Regions from separate parts of the Paenisporosarcina sp. FSL H8-0542 genome, predicted to be linked through region 1. Evidence: riboswitches for the same ligand, from Rfam matches in the RefSeq annotation. Region 1 holds a riboswitch; each other region holds the start of a gene.

The links. Region 1 has a riboswitch for S-adenosylmethionine ahead of metK (methionine adenosyltransferase). Riboswitches for the same ligand answer to the same signal wherever they lie in the genome.
Region 2: another riboswitch for S-adenosylmethionine. It lies ahead of metE (5-methyltetrahydropteroyltriglutamate--homocysteine S-methyltransferase); the one in region 1 lies ahead of metK (methionine adenosyltransferase).
Region 3: another riboswitch for S-adenosylmethionine. It lies ahead of MHH33_RS15580 (O-acetylhomoserine aminocarboxypropyltransferase/cysteine synthase family protein); the one in region 1 lies ahead of metK (methionine adenosyltransferase).

What each region holds. Positions count from the first base shown of each region.
Region 1 is NZ_CP152050.1:1,104,999-1,111,161, reverse strand. Features, by position in the region: gene MHH33_RS06045 (alpha/beta hydrolase) at 1-778, opposite strand, end outside; gene MHH33_RS06040 (gamma carbonic anhydrase family protein) at 883-1,401, shown strand; gene metK (methionine adenosyltransferase) at 1,555-2,751, opposite strand; SAM riboswitch class I at 2,951-3,074, opposite strand; gene pckA (phosphoenolpyruvate carboxykinase (ATP)) at 3,272-4,858, shown strand; gene MHH33_RS06025 (hypothetical protein) at 4,899-5,339, opposite strand; gene MHH33_RS06020 (hypothetical protein) at 5,357-5,806, opposite strand; gene MHH33_RS06015 (prolyl oligopeptidase family serine peptidase) at 5,810-6,163, opposite strand, start outside.
Region 2 is NZ_CP152050.1:1,686,859-1,693,021, forward strand. Features, by position in the region: gene MHH33_RS08845 (hypothetical protein) at 1-321, shown strand, start outside; gene MHH33_RS08850 (DUF5412 family protein) at 459-989, shown strand; gene MHH33_RS08855 (hypothetical protein) at 1,113-1,598, shown strand; gene MHH33_RS08860 (hypothetical protein) at 1,755-2,264, shown strand; SAM riboswitch class I at 2,527-2,632, shown strand; gene metE (5-methyltetrahydropteroyltriglutamate--homocysteine S-methyltransferase) at 2,779-5,079, shown strand; gene MHH33_RS08870 (YezD family protein) at 5,311-5,472, shown strand; gene MHH33_RS08875 (methionine biosynthesis PLP-dependent protein) at 5,711-6,163, shown strand, end outside.
Region 3 is NZ_CP152050.1:3,101,883-3,108,045, forward strand. Features, by position in the region: gene MHH33_RS15575 (homoserine O-acetyltransferase) at 1-366, opposite strand, end outside; gene MHH33_RS15580 (O-acetylhomoserine aminocarboxypropyltransferase/cysteine synthase family protein) at 383-1,672, opposite strand; SAM riboswitch class I at 1,790-1,907, opposite strand; gene MHH33_RS15585 (glycerol-3-phosphate acyltransferase) at 2,047-2,697, shown strand; gene pepT (peptidase T) at 2,886-4,112, shown strand; gene MHH33_RS15595 (ABC transporter ATP-binding protein) at 4,410-5,237, shown strand; gene MHH33_RS15600 (IucA/IucC family C-terminal-domain containing protein) at 5,240-5,908, shown strand; gene MHH33_RS15605 (hypothetical protein) at 6,025-6,163, shown strand, end outside.

The DNA.
Region 1 (6,163 bases):
GCAACACATTATTCACGAACGTCTTCGTGTAATAAAACACATCTTCTCGTTCTGGCTCTTGGAACAGATCATGAAAACAATTTTTCCACTCTTTATATTGTATTTCAGAAAGTTGTTGTTTTTGCAGCCAATTCTTTGCGAATGTCGGATCGGCAATTTTATCCCACTCTGCAGTCATCATCAAAATAGGAACATTTTGAATGCTTTCTTGTTTGGCAGTTGTTGCTTTCATCAAATGCTGCAACTCCCTGTACCACTTCAAAGTAATGGTCGTGTTATATAGATCATCGTCTTTATCTTGCGTATAAACATCATAATTTCTTGTCAGTTTTTTAATGGTTATTTCATGAGTACTCTTGACGTTTTCAGCAAGCTTCCCCATGTTGGCTAAAGCACTGGAAAGTTTCGATGCATGAATATGTAAATGCATCCAAGGAGATGTCAGAATTATTCCAGCACATTCAATTGATTTTTCCTGAAGCATCTGCATGACTAAAGTTGCACCTAGCCCGTGACCCATAATAAAAACAGGTAAGTTATATGTAAGCGAAGCGTCAATCAAGTGATTGATAAAAGTGCCATAGGATTGAAAATCTTCGTCATGTGCTTGTTTATTGAGAGCCGATTCTCCGTGCCCAGGTAGATCCCCCATTACAACATGAAATCCTGAACTTCTAAATTCTTCTATTAACCAGGCGTACCGACGGTGATGTTCATACGCGCTGTGTACGATGGCGATGACTGCTTTTGCCTGGCCATCAGCTTCCCATTTCCACATAATCATCGCTCCTTCTATTTCTTTATTCGACGAAGTCATCCTTTTTTAGTTCCTCTTTTTTTGTATAATGAAACCATATGGCAAGAAGAAACGAGGTTTTTTGAATGATTTACCCTTTTAAAGATAAAACACCCATGATTGACCCATCTGTTTATATTGCTGATTATGTCACAATAAGTGGTGACGTGACAATCGGTCCAGAGTCCACTATTTGGTTTAATACCATTATTCGTGGTGATGTCAATGCGACTCGAATCGGCCGCAAAGTTAATATTCAAGATTTGTGTTGCCTTCATCAAAGCCCTGCCGCTCCATTAATTTTGGAAGATGAAGTCACCATCGGTCACCAAGTAACTCTACATAGCTGTACCGTACGAAAAGGCGCCTTAATTGGCATGGGTTCCATTGTCCTGGATGGCGCAGAGATTGGTGAAGGTGCATTTATCGGGGCAGGTAGCTTGGTTCCACCCGGTAAAGTAATTCCCCCAGGTATGCTTGCATTGGGACGTCCGGCAAAAGTGGTTCGGGAGTTGAATGCTGAAGACAAACTAGATATGGAACGTATTGTGAGAGAATATGCTGAAAAAGGACAGATTTATAAGGAAATGCAACAACAAAAGTAAACGGATAGTAAGGACCGGGTGATAGAGCCCGGTCCTTTTAATATGTTGAAGCATTCTTAAATTTATTCCCGTTCAAATTGATTTGTTCCCTTTCGCCCACTAATTTCCAATAAAAAAGCCATTCTAGGGCATACCCAGAATGGCTTCTCAATCTTAAACGCCTGCTTTTTCTTTCAAAGTAGCCGCTCTGTCTGTTTTCTCCCATGGTACATCCAAGTCTGTGCGACCGAAGTGTCCATAAGCAGCTGTCTGCTTGTAAATCGGACGACGTAGATCTAACATTTTGATGATTCCAGCTGGGCGAAGGTCGAATGAATCGCGAACAATTTCAACAAGTTTCGATTCTTCTACAGTGCCTGTACCAAAAGTATCGATTGCAATTGATACTGGTTGTGCAACACCGATTGCATATGCAAGTTGAACTTCGCAACGGTCAGCAAGTCCTGCTGCTACGATGTTTTTCGCTACATAACGTGCTGCATATGCTGCTGAACGGTCAACTTTTGTCGCATCTTTACCAGAGAATGCGCCGCCACCGTGACGAGCGTATCCACCGTAAGTATCAACGATAATTTTGCGACCAGTTAAACCAGCATCCCCTTGTGGTCCACCAATTACGAAGCGACCAGTTGGATTAATGAAGTATTTTGTATTTTCGTCAATTAATTCTGCCGGAACGACAGGATTGATGACATGTTCTTTCAAGTTGCGTTGAATTTGCTCAAGAGTTACTTCTGGGTGATGTTGAGTAGAAATAACGATTGTGTCAATGCGCAACGGTTTATTGTTTTCATCATATTCTACAGTTACTTGTGTTTTGCCATCTGGACGTAAGTATGGAAGAATTTCTTCTTTACGAACTAATGCTAAACGACGAGCTAACTTATGAGCCATACTAATTGGAAGAGGCATTAATTCCGGTGTTTCATTACAAGCAAAACCGAACATTAAACCTTGGTCACCTGCACCGATTGCTTCGATGTCTGAATCTGTCATCGAACCTTCACGTGCTTCTAGTGCTCTGTCAACGCCCATTGCGATGTCGGCAGATTGCTCATCGATTGCGGTCAATACTGCAGAAGTCTCTGAGTCAAAACCATATTTTGCACGAGTGTAGCCAATTTCACGAACTGTTTCACGTACAACTTTTTGAATATCCACATAAGCAGATGTTGTGATTTCTCCAGCAACAAGCACTAAACCTGTTGTTACAGTTGTTTCACAAGCGACACGTGCGTTCGGGTCTTCTGTTAATATAGCATCTAAAATTGCGTCTGAGATTTGATCACAAATCTTATCCGGATGCCCTTCTGTTACTGATTCTGATGTAAATAGACGACGAGTTGTCATTTAATATTCCTCCTATATCCTTCGAGATTGCTCTCGGAAAATTCAAACGGTACTCATTTCCCATGTCCAGCTTATTCATTAGAATAAAACCTTCCGCCTTTTCGGGCTTCTGCACACGAGGATAAAGGGAGATGTCATAAAAAAAACCCTCTCTCACGTAAAAACATGAGGAAAGGCATTCGTTAATAGGCACCTTTCACTCTTATCATCCAAGGAATACACCTTGCTTCAGGTTCAGCACCTTTGCCAATTACTACTTGGTTCATAACTGCAGGTTGCCGGGTTTCATAGGGCCTGACCCCTCCACCAGCTCGGGATAAGAGTATCCGTTCAGTTTTACATCATAATAAACTAATGAAGCCTTGTCAAATATTTTTTTCGTTCTATATAAATGTTCGAAAATCAGATAAAATTAATTAGGCTATTAGTGTAGATTATTAAGCGTAATGTGTTATACTAATTTTCGAATCAAGGTTAACCCGATATAAGGGTAATATACGATAAAGGAAGGTACATATACATGAATTCAGTGAACACGATGAACGAGCTGAACGACTTGTTAAATGGCCAAAACGTGCATGTGCAACTTTCAGTCCCACAACTTGTGGAGAAAGCAACATTACGTGGAGAAGCTGTCTTAACACCAACTGGAGCTGTAAAAGTAGTGACAGGAAAATATACAGGACGTTCTCCTAAAGACAAATATGTTGTTGTGGAAGATAGCTCTAAAGACAAGATTGATTGGGGCTCAGTAAACCAACCAATATCATCTGAAATTTTCAACTCTTTATATAAAAAAGTTGTGAACTATTTAAAAACAAAAGAAGAGTTATTTGTCTTTAATGGCTTTGCCGGTGCGGATAAAGAATCTCGCCTTTCATTGCAAGTAATTAATGAATATGCTTGGCATAACCTTTTTGCACACCAATTATTCATTCGTCCGTCTAAAGATGAGTTGGCATCGCATGAAGCACAATTCACAATCGTTTATGCTCCGACTTTCAAAGCAGATCCTGCAATCGATGGTACAGGTTCGGAAACGTTTATCATTGTGTCAATGGAAAAACGCATCATTTTAATCGGTGGTACTGAGTATGCCGGTGAAATGAAAAAATCAATTTTCTCCATTATGAACTACTTGCTTCCTGAGCAAGGCATCCTACCGATGCACTGTTCTGCAAACGTTGGTGAAAAAGGCGATGTTGCTTTGTTCTTCGGATTGTCCGGAACAGGAAAGACAACATTATCTGCTGATGCAGATCGTAAATTAATCGGTGATGATGAGCATGGCTGGTCAGATAACGGCGTATTCAATATTGAAGGCGGCTGTTATGCAAAAGCAATTAACTTAACACGTGAAAATGAACCACAAATTTTCGATGCAATCCGTTTTGGTTCTGTATTGGAAAACGTAGTATTGGATCCAGAAACGCGTATACCCGACTACGAAAATATTTCGTTAACTGAAAATACGCGTGCTGCTTACCCATTACAAGCAATCGACAATATTGTTGATCCTTCTGTAGCGGGTCATCCAAAAACCATCATTTTCTTAACTGCTGATGCGTTTGGGGTATTACCTCCAATCAGTAAGTTGACGAAAGAACAAGCGATGTATCACTTCTTAAGCGGATTTACATCGAAGCTTGCTGGTACAGAACGTGGAATTACATCTCCACAAGCAACATTCTCAACTTGTTTCGGTTCTCCATTCCTTCCCCTTCCTGCAACTGTATATGCAGAAATGTTAGGGAAGAAAATCGATGAGCATGATGCACAAGTCTTCCTTGTAAATACTGGCTGGACAGGCGGCGAATATGGCGTTGGTAGCCGTATGAAACTTTCTTATACACGTGCGATGGTTCGTGCTGCATTGGAAGGCAAATTAGATAATGTTGAAATGGATAAAGGTTCAGCATTCGGTTTAGCTATTCCTAAAGAAGTACCTGGCGTACCTTCTGACGTATTAAACCCACGCGATGCATGGGCGGATCCAGCAGCATACGATAAAAAAGCACAAGAATTGGCTAATCGATTCCGTGAGAACTTCAATAAATTTGGATCAGTGTCTGAAGACATTATTTCTAAAGGCGGTCCAATTATCTAGAATACAAAAATGGCTTGCACTTCATGTGCAGGCCATTTTTTTACTCCGTATATTCAAAAACTGTCTCTTCGGGAAAGTAAGATTCTATCTCTTTAGCATCCTCTTTCGTTATCTGGTAGAAAAACAATTCAGATCCGTGATGTTTAACAGTACAAATATGTGCACCATTTCTCTTGAATACTAATGTATACCAGGGAATTCTTGTATGCCCTTCATTTACCCCATACAGTAGCAAGTCTTTTAGCTTCTGATTTAGAGGCATTGTAAAAATGACCAATCCACTTCCATATCGAATGGTATGAGCGAAAGGTTTAATCTTAAGAATTGCTTCTTTTTCATCTTCATGACAATGTACTTCGACTTCTGTAAACACTGGAAGTACCTCATTCATTAACGGAAACCAATAGCTAATACTCTTCCTAAGCTTGTTGGTTTCACTGGTTAGTAATAAAGAGTCGTATATTATATGTAAATTGCCCATGCCTCACCCTCCTCTGCTTACATGAGGTGTTCTTTGAAGTATTCCGCGTTCTCGATTTCAGGGAATAGCGCTTCAAATTCTTCCGCTTCTTTCTCATTTACTCCATATAATACAATTTCTGAACCATATTGTGCTATCTCAAGCATTTGAATATCTTCTTTATAAAAGAATATAGTGAACCATTTTAAACCGCCATCTGCATCAATTGAATGATTACGTAAATAGTTACAGTTTTTTTCGTTCAATGTAATTGTAAACGATTTTACAAGTCCTTGTTTCACAGAATGTGCAGAGAGTTTGGTCAATTCCTCAATATCATGCACTTCTTCCTGCCAACACTGAATTTCCACTGAAGCATATTCACGCGTATACGTATCCCAAAGCTTTTTCCAATATGACGTATCATTAGGGACCGAGGTTTTGTTAGCAGTACTGATAGTCTTTAAATGAATTCGGATATGTTTCATATATTAATCCCCTTGTCGTTTCATCCAGTCCGTTAAATCTCTGACAGTTTGTCTATTGGTTTTCGAAGGGAAATAATGTGTGTAATCTTTAAAATACCAAGTCTCAAAATTTTTATTTCCATCAATGAGTGCTCTTTCGAGACGTAAGGCATGTTCAATTCCGACATTCCCATCTTTTCGTCCATGGATAATTAGAATTTTGGCATCAATAGCACTGACATGTTTGAGTGGTTGACGAAGTTCATATGCCTCAGGTACATTCGTAGGATTACCACCAATCACCCGCTTCATCATTCTACGCATGTCTTCACGTTCCTCATAGGTGAGAACCATGTCTGACACACCTGACCAGGTGAC
Region 2 (6,163 bases), 580 kb from region 1:
ATTTTACTGATTTGTGGTTGTTCGACTAAACAAGATGAAGTGAATTCCAAAGGCACAGATAGCTATGAAAGAATTAGAAAAGTTGCTTGGGATTTCATCGAAGAAAAAGGTTGGGGTGGCAGTGCTATAGCGGACTGGAAAAGTGCTGATGTGAAAAAAACGATTGCTGATAATAGCTATGAATTACTGGATAAAACTTATGAAGGGAAAGAAGTATTAAGGGTATCCTTTATAGACCAAGAGGACGTTGTAGTTGGTCCACCTTTAATACTTGTTGACCCTGAAACCAATGAAGTAATAGGCTATATGCCGGGTGAATAGAAATGAATGATCTTCAACTAACGGGTGCTTTACTTTAATAAGGAGTAAGACCATTTCTTCTTCAACTAACGCAGCAGTTTAGTTGAAGAAGAAGATTTTTTGGGGAACACCAGAACTTCTAATCGGGAGGTAATTTAGTGGAAATAGTGGAAAGAAAATATAATTTGTGGTCTTTTCTTTTATGCTTGTTAGTAACGGTTCTTTCTTTACAGACTTTATATGCTTCTTATAACCATTCGTGGTCAGTTGCACCACCTGCTTCGGTTTTATTGTTGCTCACGTTTACTACTTGTTTTATGGGTATTTCGGGATTTAGAGACAAAAGCAACAGGGGAGCAAGATGGAGAAGTTGGATGACTGTCTTAATTGCATTTCCCCTTTCAGCAATTTTTCTATTAGGGATAGTAGTGAATACATTTGCAAGAGAACCCATTGCAACAACCCAATCACCCGATTCTAAAACGACAATCAACTTCTACACATTAAATGGTGGTGCAGCTACTTCTATTAGTGTAGTAGGAATAGTAGATGGTCCCCTTTGGTTCAAGAAGAATATCTACTATGATGACAATATGCACAAGGCAGATGTGGCTTGGACAAATAACGGTATTATTACAATAAATAATCACACTTTGAACTTAGATAAAGGGGAAACTTTTTCGGATTAATAATTCTTTTTACTAACGGTTACTTTAGTAAAAATCTTTGGGCTGTTTTGGTAGCCCTTTTTTCTTTTTCAACTAACGGGGCAGTTTAGTTGAAGAAACACTGAAAAGAAAGGGGCTGTAAAAATGAAATATTTATTATATGAATTGCATTTAGCTCAAAATATGGATGGCACGAATGATGAAGAATTGGATAAATTAGATAATCAATGGATGGAAAATGCGAAAAAATACAAAGAGGTATTCAATACATTATCTGATAGATTGCCTCAAGATATTTTTAATCGTTTTAACTCTTGGGGTTTTCACGATTATAGACTTATAAAAATTGAAATTGAACATAAAAGTCTCCTTCACTCAAACATTCACTTCACTGTTTCCAGTGACGATGTTTGGATATTGAGTTTTGACAATGTCTCGTTCTTTCAATTTCAACACTTGAATTATGATAATGATAAACCTATTAATAATCGTGAAATAGATGACTGGTTGTTTGAAGAATTATTACCAATTAACGAATCAACATTATCATTTGAAGTCATTTTGTCATCAGGAGGAAATATACTCTTACACTTCCCAGATAAATCGGTTTCGATGAAAAAGTTAAAATAGCTACTGCATTATTGTTCAACTAACGGGTGCTTAGTTGAAGAACATCGAGATGCTTAAGCGGTCTTTTTCTCATTGAACTAACGGGGCTGGATAGTTGAACAAGAATATTGTCTTATCATAAGGAAATACTACCTTTAAAATTAGGTAGGTGATTAGATGAAAAAAATATCAGTTATATTTTTGCTATTGCTATTAAGTTTAACAACTCTAATATTTGTAATTTGGGAAAGACCACCAAAAGCAAAGGCAATAAATGAAGAAAATGATGAATTATTAGAAGTGATTTCAGTGCCCTGTAGCCTAACATTGGAGTCTGTTGATAAAAGTCTGACGAATACAAAAGGTGTAGCATTAATCTATAAAGTGCAATTAAATCCACCAAGTTTTGCAAGAACTAATATAAGTATTCTCGCTGTTCATCTTCCTGAACCGTCTTCGTATGGAGACTTCGATAGCTATGAAGGTTTTGCGTTTGTTCCAAAAGAAATAAGTTGGCGTTTTAAGCTTTATCCAACCCCAGAGGAGAATGGTCCAAGTTGGGCTGGACGATTTGATTTAATTACAGCAGAAATGAAGAATGTCGAAGTTCAGGTGCGTCTCTCAAATTCCAAAACAGGTAAGTTAGGACCAAGTGTTCTAACAAACAGTATTAATTATTGTAAATAGTTTCTGCTTCAGCAGCAATCATGCTCATTTTATTTCCATCGATTCCACGACGAGCAAATACTATTGGGGCTGCCCTTTAATCTGTTCTTTACATCCGTAGTGTACTTTGTAAAAAGATAAAAACGGGAAAAAACAAATTTCAGGAATTTATTTACTTTATTGAATGTTTGTATTATTATAATAAATAAGTGAAATTCGTTGATTTCAAAACGAGCAAAACTGATACCATTTAAACCATTAATAAAACTAAATAGTTAATTTCTACTTATCAAGAGAGGTGGAGGGAAAGGCCCTTTGAAACCTCGGCAACAGACTCATTATGAGCACTGTGCCAATTCCTTCAAGCGATTATGCTTGGAAGATGAGTTGAGATCTTGTCACATATTTTTAATGATGAGCCTCTTCTTGCTTCCAAGAAGAGGCTTTTTTGTTTTTAGAAATATGGGTTCATTTGCTCTGTTTCAAATAGAAATGGGCATGAAAATATAAAAATAGAAGGAGTGTAAAAAATATTATGAGCAAAGTGAAAAGTTCGAATTTAGGTTATCCAAGAATTGGTGTAAAACGTGAATGGAAAAATTCACTGGAGCAGTTATGGGCAGGGAAACTAGAAAAAGAATCATTCTTAAAACAAATTGAGGAGATTCGGCTAAACAATCTGCAGAAACAAAAAGATTTAGGAATTGACTTGATACCAGTTGGAGACTTTAGTTTGTATGATCATGTGCTTGATACAGCCGTTATGTTCGGATTAGTACCGAAACGCTTTGAATACGACGGCGGTAAAGTATCGCTTGAAACGTATTTTGATATAGCACGAGGCAATAAAGGTGCTGTTGCATCTGAAATGACAAAATGGTTTAACACAAACTATCACTATATTGTTCCAGAGCTTAATGAAGCAGTACCTACTCTTGTTGAAAACCGGCCACTTCAATTTTATAAAGAGGCTAAACAGAAACTTAATATCGAAGGAAAACCTGTAATCTTAGGACCTATCACATTTGTAAAACTGTCAAAGGGTTATAGAGAAAATGAATTTAAAGCAGTTGTTGAAAAATTTGTACCGCTTTACGCTGACATTTTACGTGAATTACAAAAAGAAGGAGTAGAGTGGGTACAAATCGATGAACCGATTTTATCTACAACGATTTCCAAAGAAGATGTTGCGTTATTTAAGGATATCTATCAAACATTGCATGATGCAGCGCCAAACATAAAGCTGATATTACAAACATATTTTGAAAGCATTGAACATTACGAAGATGTCATCTCACTTCCTGTTAAAGGAATTGGACTTGATTTTGTATATGATAATGGTCAAAATCTTGCTGCTTTGAAAAAGTATGGTTTCCCAAAAGATAAGGTTCTTGCTGCTGGTATTATTGACGGGCGAAACATATGGCGTGCGAATCTTAATGATCATTCTGCAATTCTTGCAGAGATTGTGGATGTTGTTTCAAAAGATCGTCTAATTGTACAATCTTCATCAAGCTTATTGCATGTACCTGTGACAGTTAAAAGTGAAGAAACGCTTGATGACGTCCTAAAAGGAGCATTATCATTTGCTAATGAAAAATTACATGAAATTGTTCTACTGACAAAAGGCTTAAACGATGGAAAAGAAGCGATACAAAAAGAAATCAGTGCAAGTACAGAAGCGATTCATGCGTTACAAAAATCATCATTCCGAAATAACACACAAGTTCAAGAAGCCATTCAAAACTTGCATACGTATAAAGCGGAACGAAAAGCAATATTTAAAGTCCGTCAAGAGATACAAAAAGAGGCTTTTCAGTTACCACTGCTTCCAACAACAACAATCGGAAGTTTCCCGCAAACTCAAGAAGTAAGAAAGAACCGATTAAAATGGCGTAAAGGCGAGTTAACGAATACAGAATATGAAACATATATAAAAGCAGAAATTAAAAAGTGGATTGAAATTCAAGAGGAACTTGGTCTAGATGTGTTTGTACATGGAGAATTTGAACGTACAGACATGGTTGAGTATTTTGGTGAAAAATTAGATGGCTTCCAATTCACGAAATTTGGCTGGGTCCAGTCATATGGCTCGCGATGTGTGAAACCACCACTTATTTACGGTGACGTGTCATTTATAGAACCGATAACAGTTAAAGAATCCTTATATGCCCAATCAATAACTGACAAACCTGTAAAAGGAATGCTGACAGGTCCAATTACAATTTTAAACTGGTCGTTTGTTCGCGATGATATTTCACGCTATGTTGTTGCCAATCAAATTGCACTTGCGCTTCGAAAAGAAGTTGAAACGCTTGAGGAAAATGGAATTCGTATGATTCAAGTTGATGAGCCGGCAATTCGTGAAGGGCTGCCGTTAAAACGTGAAAAATGGGAAGGGTATCTTGACGCTGCAGTTTATGCGTTTAAACTTGCAACAACGTCAGTACAAAACGATACACAAATTCATACCCATATGTGTTATTCGGACTTTAAAGATATTATCGATGCGATTAAAGCACTCGATGCTGATGTTATTTCGATTGAAACATCAAGAAGTCATGGTGAATTAATTCAATCGTTTGAAGAAAACACGTATGACAAAGGGATCGGTCTTGGTGTATACGACATTCATAGTCCACGTGTACCAAAGCTTGAAGAGCTGAGTAGAAACATTGATCGTGCCCTACAAGTTCTTGATCCAAATCAGTTCTGGATTAATCCTGATTGCGGTTTGAAAACACGAGGTCTTGAAGAAACGGTTGCAGCACTTAAGATAATGGTTGAAGTAGCAAAACAAACGAGAGAAAAGCTGCTCGTGAATATAGGGTCATAAACTTCCAGAGTGGAATATCCGAATAATGAAAGTGAAATAGAAAATCTTGGGACCCTTTCGCACAAGCATAGGCTGTTCCTTCCATATAAGAACTACCTTTAAAGAGTCTTTGAGACCAAGGCAACCACTGAATCGAATTGTAACAGTGCCAATTACAGCAGAGTTATTCAAATCTGCTAAATAAGAGGGCCATGTATATTGAGTTAATGTAAGCATATGGGAGTTGAGTGAATGGGAGATTTGGTGAAAGAAGGTAAGGAAAAGGAAAAGGAAAAGTTTGAAGTTATCGCAAAAGCACTTGAAGGCTTGCATTTTGGAGAGCTACAAATTACGTTTCATGAAGGAAAGATTGTTCAAATAAATCGCATAGAAAAGCAACGGTTTTCTGTTTGAAAAAATTAAAATATTAAAGAAGCTCACCGGACAACTGGAGGCCTCTTGTATTCAGTAAGATTGTTTATTGACAATTTTATGGAATCAAGAGGTCTTTTTTATATCCTAGGGTTAAGAAAATAGATTGGAATAAGTTAACGTTGTAAGAATCTGCAGTGAGAGTATCACTAACTGATGATCCACAATGGAGAACGCTGTTTTAAAGTGCATCAACATTATTATTAGAGGAGTGATTGGGATGTATAAAATCGATACACAACTTGCTCAAATTGGAAATCGCAGTGATACGGCTACAGGGACTGTGAATCCCCCTGTTTATTTTTCTACGGCCTATCGTCATGAAGGGCTTGGGCAACCGACGGAGTTTGATTATAGTCGTACGGGAAATCCAACACGTCAGCTCCTTGAAAATACAATATCAGATTTGGAATATGGTGATCAAGGCTTCGCCTGTAGTTCTGGAATGGCGGCAATTATGACAGTTTTGTCCCTTTTTCAATCAGGTGATGAATGGTTAGTTAGTGAAGATTTATATGGAGGTACCTATCGTTTATTAGAACAAGGATATAAAAAATGGGGATTGAAGTGTCAATACGTAAACACATGTTGTCCGGAAGCGATCGAATTAAAGATTACCCCTCAAACAAAAGCCATCTTTCTGGAAACGCCTACAAACCCCTTAATGAAGAAA
Region 3 (6,163 bases), 1.6 Mb from region 1:
TAATGCCTTTTTTTCCGCATGAACCATATCGCGAATTGTAATTGTCGGAAAGGATGATCGATATGGATTGCCTGTAGAGGGATTGATGGTCAACGGCCCCGTCGTACCCGAGCATCCTCCAAGGACATTCAGTGTAATAACTCGAAAAGAGTCGGTATCAATATTCTTTCCCGGTCCAATTAACCCGCTCCACCAGCCCGGTGATTCCTTTGATCCAACGGCATATTGATTGCCAGTTAACGCATGACAAACCAAAACAACTGGTGCTTCTGAAGGACCAAGAGTTTCATATGAAAGTTCAACATGCTCAAGCCATTCTCCAGACTCTAGTTGAAAATTCCCGATTGTCACACTTCCTGTTGCCATTAAATTCACCTCCACATTAAACCGTTACGACGGTGGCATGTTCTATTGCTTTCCCCAAATCGGCTACCAGGTCTTTCACAGATTCCAATCCTACTGATAGACGAATCAACTCTTCCGTTACACCCGATTGCTTCAACTCTTCACTGCTTAACTGTTGATGGGTTGTTGAAGCAGGATGGATAATGAGCGATTTTGCATCCCCTACATTAGCCACATGCGACCAGATTTGGACATGGTCGATAAGTTTTCGTCCTGCTTTCCGACCTCCTTTAATGCCAAAATTCACAATCGAGCCGTATCCATTCTTTAAGTACTTGTTTGCCAATTGATGAGATGGATGAGATTCGAAACCATTGAAACTTACCCATTCTACTGCCGGATGATTTGCTAAGTATTGTGCGACTGCAATTGCATTTTCATTATGTTTCGGTACGCGGAGATGCAATGTTTCAAGACCTTGCAAAAAAGCGAATGCATTATCCGGGCTTAGGCATGGACCGAAGTCACGCAGTAGCTGGACCCGCAGTTTAATCGCGAAAGCCACTTGGGGGACATCAATCCCGTAACGAAGGCCATGGTAGCTCGTATCCGGTTCCGTAAAGCCAGGAAACTTCTCGCTGTTCCAATCAAACTTACCTGCATCCACAACGACACCGCCGATTGACGTACCGTGTCCCCCAATCCATTTCGTAGCTGAATGAACGACTACATCCGCACCGAATTCGATAGGGTTGCTTCCGTATGGCGTTGCAAACGTATTATCGATAATCAACGGAATTCCGTTCTCGTGTGCAATGTCAGCTACAGCTTCTACGTCCAAAACATGAAGGCTTGGGTTTCCGATGATTTCCCCGAAAATGGCTTTCGTTTTATCGGTAATGGCCCCGCGGAAATTCTCAGGATCGGTGGAATCTACAAACTTCACCGTGATTCCATACCGTGGAAGTGTATTGGCAAATAGATTGTAGGTCCCACCATACAAATTGCCAGCAGCGACGATTTCATCACCGGCTCCTGCTACATTCAGAATGGAGAAGGCTATCGCAGCCATGCCACTCGATAGGGCTACCGCTGCTGTGCCACCTTCCAATAACGCGATTCGCTGTTCAAATACGTCCACAGTCGGGTTGCCGATGCGTGAATAAATGTGTCCAGTTTCCTGCAAGGCGAATAAGTTTTGGGCATGTTCCGTATCTCTGAAAACAAAAGAAGTTGTTTTGTGGATTGGCACTGCACGGGAACCCGTGATTGGGTCCGGCTGCTGACCTCCGTGTAAAAGTAGAGTTTCCGGTTGAAGATTTGTCATTGTTTTCCCTCCTGGATTGTGTTTTAGATGGAAGTGTGGAGGCGAAAGAGGAGTTTTATGAACAGAAAAAAGCCCCGTCTTCGCTTAAGAAGAGGGGCTCACAAGTGCGTGATCCTCCTCTTATCTTTCAGATCTCCACTAAAGAAATCTGTAGGAATTAGCACCTTTGCAAGTTAATCACTTGCCGGTTGCCGGGCATCGCAGGGCCTAGTCCCTCCGCCACTCTAGATAAGAGTATTTGATTTAGTTTTCCATCTTGAGAATCAGTATATGTTTAATATCCATAAATAGTCAAGAATTATTTATATAATTTTTTGAAACTTCTGCCAACACTCAAACGTTTAAAGAGTTAGTGAAAAAAAGGGGTTGGGAATATGAATCTTGCATTATGGGTGCTAATCACCTTACTATCAGGTTATTTAATTGGCTGTCTCCATGGTTCAAATGTGGCGCAACGGCTTTCTGGGGTGAATGTAAAGGAACAGGGAGTAAAGAATGCGGGGGCATCCAATGCCACTATTGTATTAGGCTGGAAATACGGGGCACTCGTTGCATTTGTTGATATTGGTAAAGGAATACTTGCAATCGTCCTTTTGCGTCTTATATTCGAATCTACTGATCTTTCCTTGGAGTATCAATGGGTCCTATTATTTCTTGTGGGGGCATCTGTCGTAATAGGTCACAATTATCCATTTCAGATGCATTTTGATGGTGGTAAAGGAACGGCATCTGTTATTGGAGTGATGTTAGTACTGGATTGGAGAATCGGATTGGTTGGACTTATCTTGCTGATTGTCGTTTCATTGGTGACAGATTACTTATTAATCGGTGTACTGTTCTTATATATTACATATATCATTTTAGCCTTTTTGATTACAGAAAGTACTATGCCAATTGTCATAACCACCGCACTCTTCTTACTTGCGTTATGGAAGCATCGCGAGAATATACACCGTTTGAGATCCGGGATGGAACCACGAGTTTCTTCGGTTATCAAAAAGAAAAAAGTGACTCACTCCAATTAATTGGGGAATCCATTTTTTATTCCGAATTTACTAAAAAGTCGTTAAAATTTCATTCGGCCAGAACAATCATTATTCCGTGAACCGAATGAAAGTGCTAAACTGAGGTAAGGGGTAAAGACTACTGGCCCGCATCATGTCGGTCAATATCTGCCCGACTCCGAACCAACTTTTCTAAGGGAGATGAAACCATGCAAGAAACATTAATCGAACGCCTTGTACGTTATGCCAAAATTGATACACAATCAGATGCTGAAAGCACCACTTGTCCATCTACACCAGGTCAGTGGGACTTATTGCACGAACTAGAAAAAGAATTGGCTTCAATCGGAATGGAAGACATTTCACTTGATGACAATGGTTATTTATTTGCCACTTTGCCTGCAAATTCAGAACGTGAATTGCCAACAATCGGCTTTTTAGCTCACGTCGACACAGCAACTGATTATACAGGTAAGAATGTAAACCCTCAGCGTATCGATTGCTATGAAGGTGGCGACATCCGATTAAACGAAGAAACCGTTATGTCTCCTGACGATTTCCCAGAGCTTAATAATTATATCGGGCACACTTTAATAACAACAGATGGCACGACTTTACTAGGTGCCGACAACAAAGCAGGAATTGCTGAAATTATGACAGCTATGGAGTTTCTAATTAATAATCCAGACATTAAACACGGCAAACTTCGTGTTGCCTTTACTCCAGACGAAGAAATTGGGCGTGGGCCACATAAATTTGATGTTGAAAAATTTGATGCCAAGTATGCTTATACAATGGATGGCGGACCTCTTGGAGAACTTCAATTTGAAAGTTTCAATGCAGCTGGTGCTAAAGTTATCACACGTGGGACAAGCGTTCATCCAGGTTCAGCTAAAAACAAAATGGTCAACGCTCTGACCATCGCCATGAAGTTCCAATCTTATATGCCTGCAGATGAAGTGCCTGAGAAGACTGAAGGACATGAAGGATTCATCCACTTGATGAATTTCAACGGGCATGTAGAAGAAGCCAAATTGTCTTATATCGTACGTGACTTTGACCGTGAAAAATTCGAAGCGAAGAAAGCATTATTTGAAGAAGCTGCTTCAAAAATCAAAGCAGAATACGGATCAAATGCAATTTCGTATGAACTGCATGATCAATATTTCAACATGGGTGAAAAAATTGAGCCTGTAAAAGAAATTGTCGATATTGCACATGAAGCGATGACGAATCTATCAATTAATCCATTAGTCATCCCAATTCGTGGAGGTACTGACGGTTCACAATTATCATATATGGGCATGCCAACACCTAATATCTTTACAGGTGGCGAAAACTATCATGGAAAATATGAATACATTTCAGTCGATAACATGGAAAAAGCAACCAAAGTCATGATTGAAATGATTCAACTGTTTGAAAGACAAGCTTAATATTGCCATAACACAAGCATTGACTGTCCTCCTGACAGACTGTGCTTGTTTTTTTATGGAATTTCCTATGACATTGAATTTCCCAATAAACGTCACCTAATTTTGCACCATCCGGCATATATTTTATGGGAATCGTAGAAAACATCATAAGCAGGTCATGATTACTTATCCTGCACCGACAACTTCACAATTTTGTAAAGACTTTTCCAGTAATTAATGAAAATCATTCTCATTAATTCTTTGTTTTATGGTATGATGTCTTAAGTGAGAACACCTATCAGTTAGATGGAGGTTACAATGATGCATACTGCTGTTAAAGCTGAATCCCTTTCAATTGGATATTCTGATCATTTACTATTTGAGAATTTAAATTTACATATACCCCGTGGAGAAATTTCCGTTTTTGTTGGCAGCAATGGCTGCGGAAAGTCAACGTTGCTTCGTTCTATTGCACGTTTATTGAAACCGACAACCGGTTCTGTCCTATTGGAAGGAAAAGATGTTCACCGCATGTCTTCCAAAGAAGTGGCTAAAAAAATGGGTATACTGCCTCAATCACCCGTTTCACCAGAAGGTCTGACGGTTCATGATTTGGTGAAGCAAGGCCGTTATCCCCACCAGTCATGGTTGAAGCGCTGGACTGAAGAAGATACAGAAAAAGTGGAAGCCGCAATGGAAGCAACGCGAATTAGCGATCTTCGTGACCGCGCCGTTGATACATTATCCGGTGGCCAACGACAACGTGCTTGGATTGCAATGACACTCGCTCAAGATACCGATCTCATCTTGCTTGATGAACCTACGACTTATTTGGACATGACGCACCAAATTGAAATTTTGGATTTGCTGTTTGAATTAAATGAGAAAAAAGATCGTACCATCGTGATGGTATTACATGATTTGAACTTAGCATCCCGATACGCCCACAATATCATTGCCATTAAAAATGGCGATGTCCATGCTCAAGGTAAACCGGAAGATATCATTACTTGTGATTTAGTTAGATCAGTATTTGGTATGGAATGCCAAGTTTCAAAAGATCCAATGTTCGGCACACCTCATTGCATCCCTTATGGTCGGGGACGCTGTGTAGTACCAGAATTACGAGTTTCTACAGGTGCGTAAGTATGAAGAATACTCTTAAACAACTTTCTGTGTTTGTCGATGATGACCGTCAGCCCGTTATGACACTCGGTGAGGCTCATACTGCACATGGCATAAACAGAATGCTTCAAACTGTTCGAGACATAACGGATGCACCAACGGATGCCGTTGCTGCATCTGTTTTTTTTCGCCGCATTGGTTTCTTGTTAGCAGCTCAATTCAATACGATTGCGGTACACAAGCAAGTTTTTGCCGGACCTTTAAACCACATTGGTATTATTCAGGACGACTATACAATTAAGTTCACAGTACCAAGTGAAGGCTATATCAAAGTGCAAGATGAAGAACAAGCTTTGCGATTCGTTCTGGACACCTATGGTCATCCTCTAGTTGAATTCTTTAGTCAACATGCGAAGATCCCTAAGTTGATTTTATGGGAAAATATATGGGGGTACGTCATATGGGTTTACAGTCAACTTATTCAGGATGGTGTTACGACCGCCTCATCGAATCTGGAATTTTTGTTGCTAGAAAGCACGTGGAAACCGCAAATGAGACGTTCACCTTTTAAGCAATTTTTGCAAAACCAATCAGCCCTTAATGCAATGAAAGACTATAAACGAGTTACATGTTGTTTATTAAAAGAAATGCCTAATACCAATAGATGCTCCTATTGCCCACACGCTGACTAAGCGTGTTTTTTTAATCTTTCCGAATAAATTTATTGTCCGACCCCCTTAAGTTATTAATATATTTCGAAAAATGTATTAGCGTCTAAGGGATGCAAATTTATTAAGAGGTGAAGAAAATGAAAAATTGGAAAAAAGCAAGCGCTGCTATATTAGCTGCAGGACTTATTACAACTTCTGCTGGACAAGTTTGGGCCAACGAAACTGAAAAAGTAGATTCTAGTTTAGAAGTTTCTCAAGACACTACTGTTACAGCTG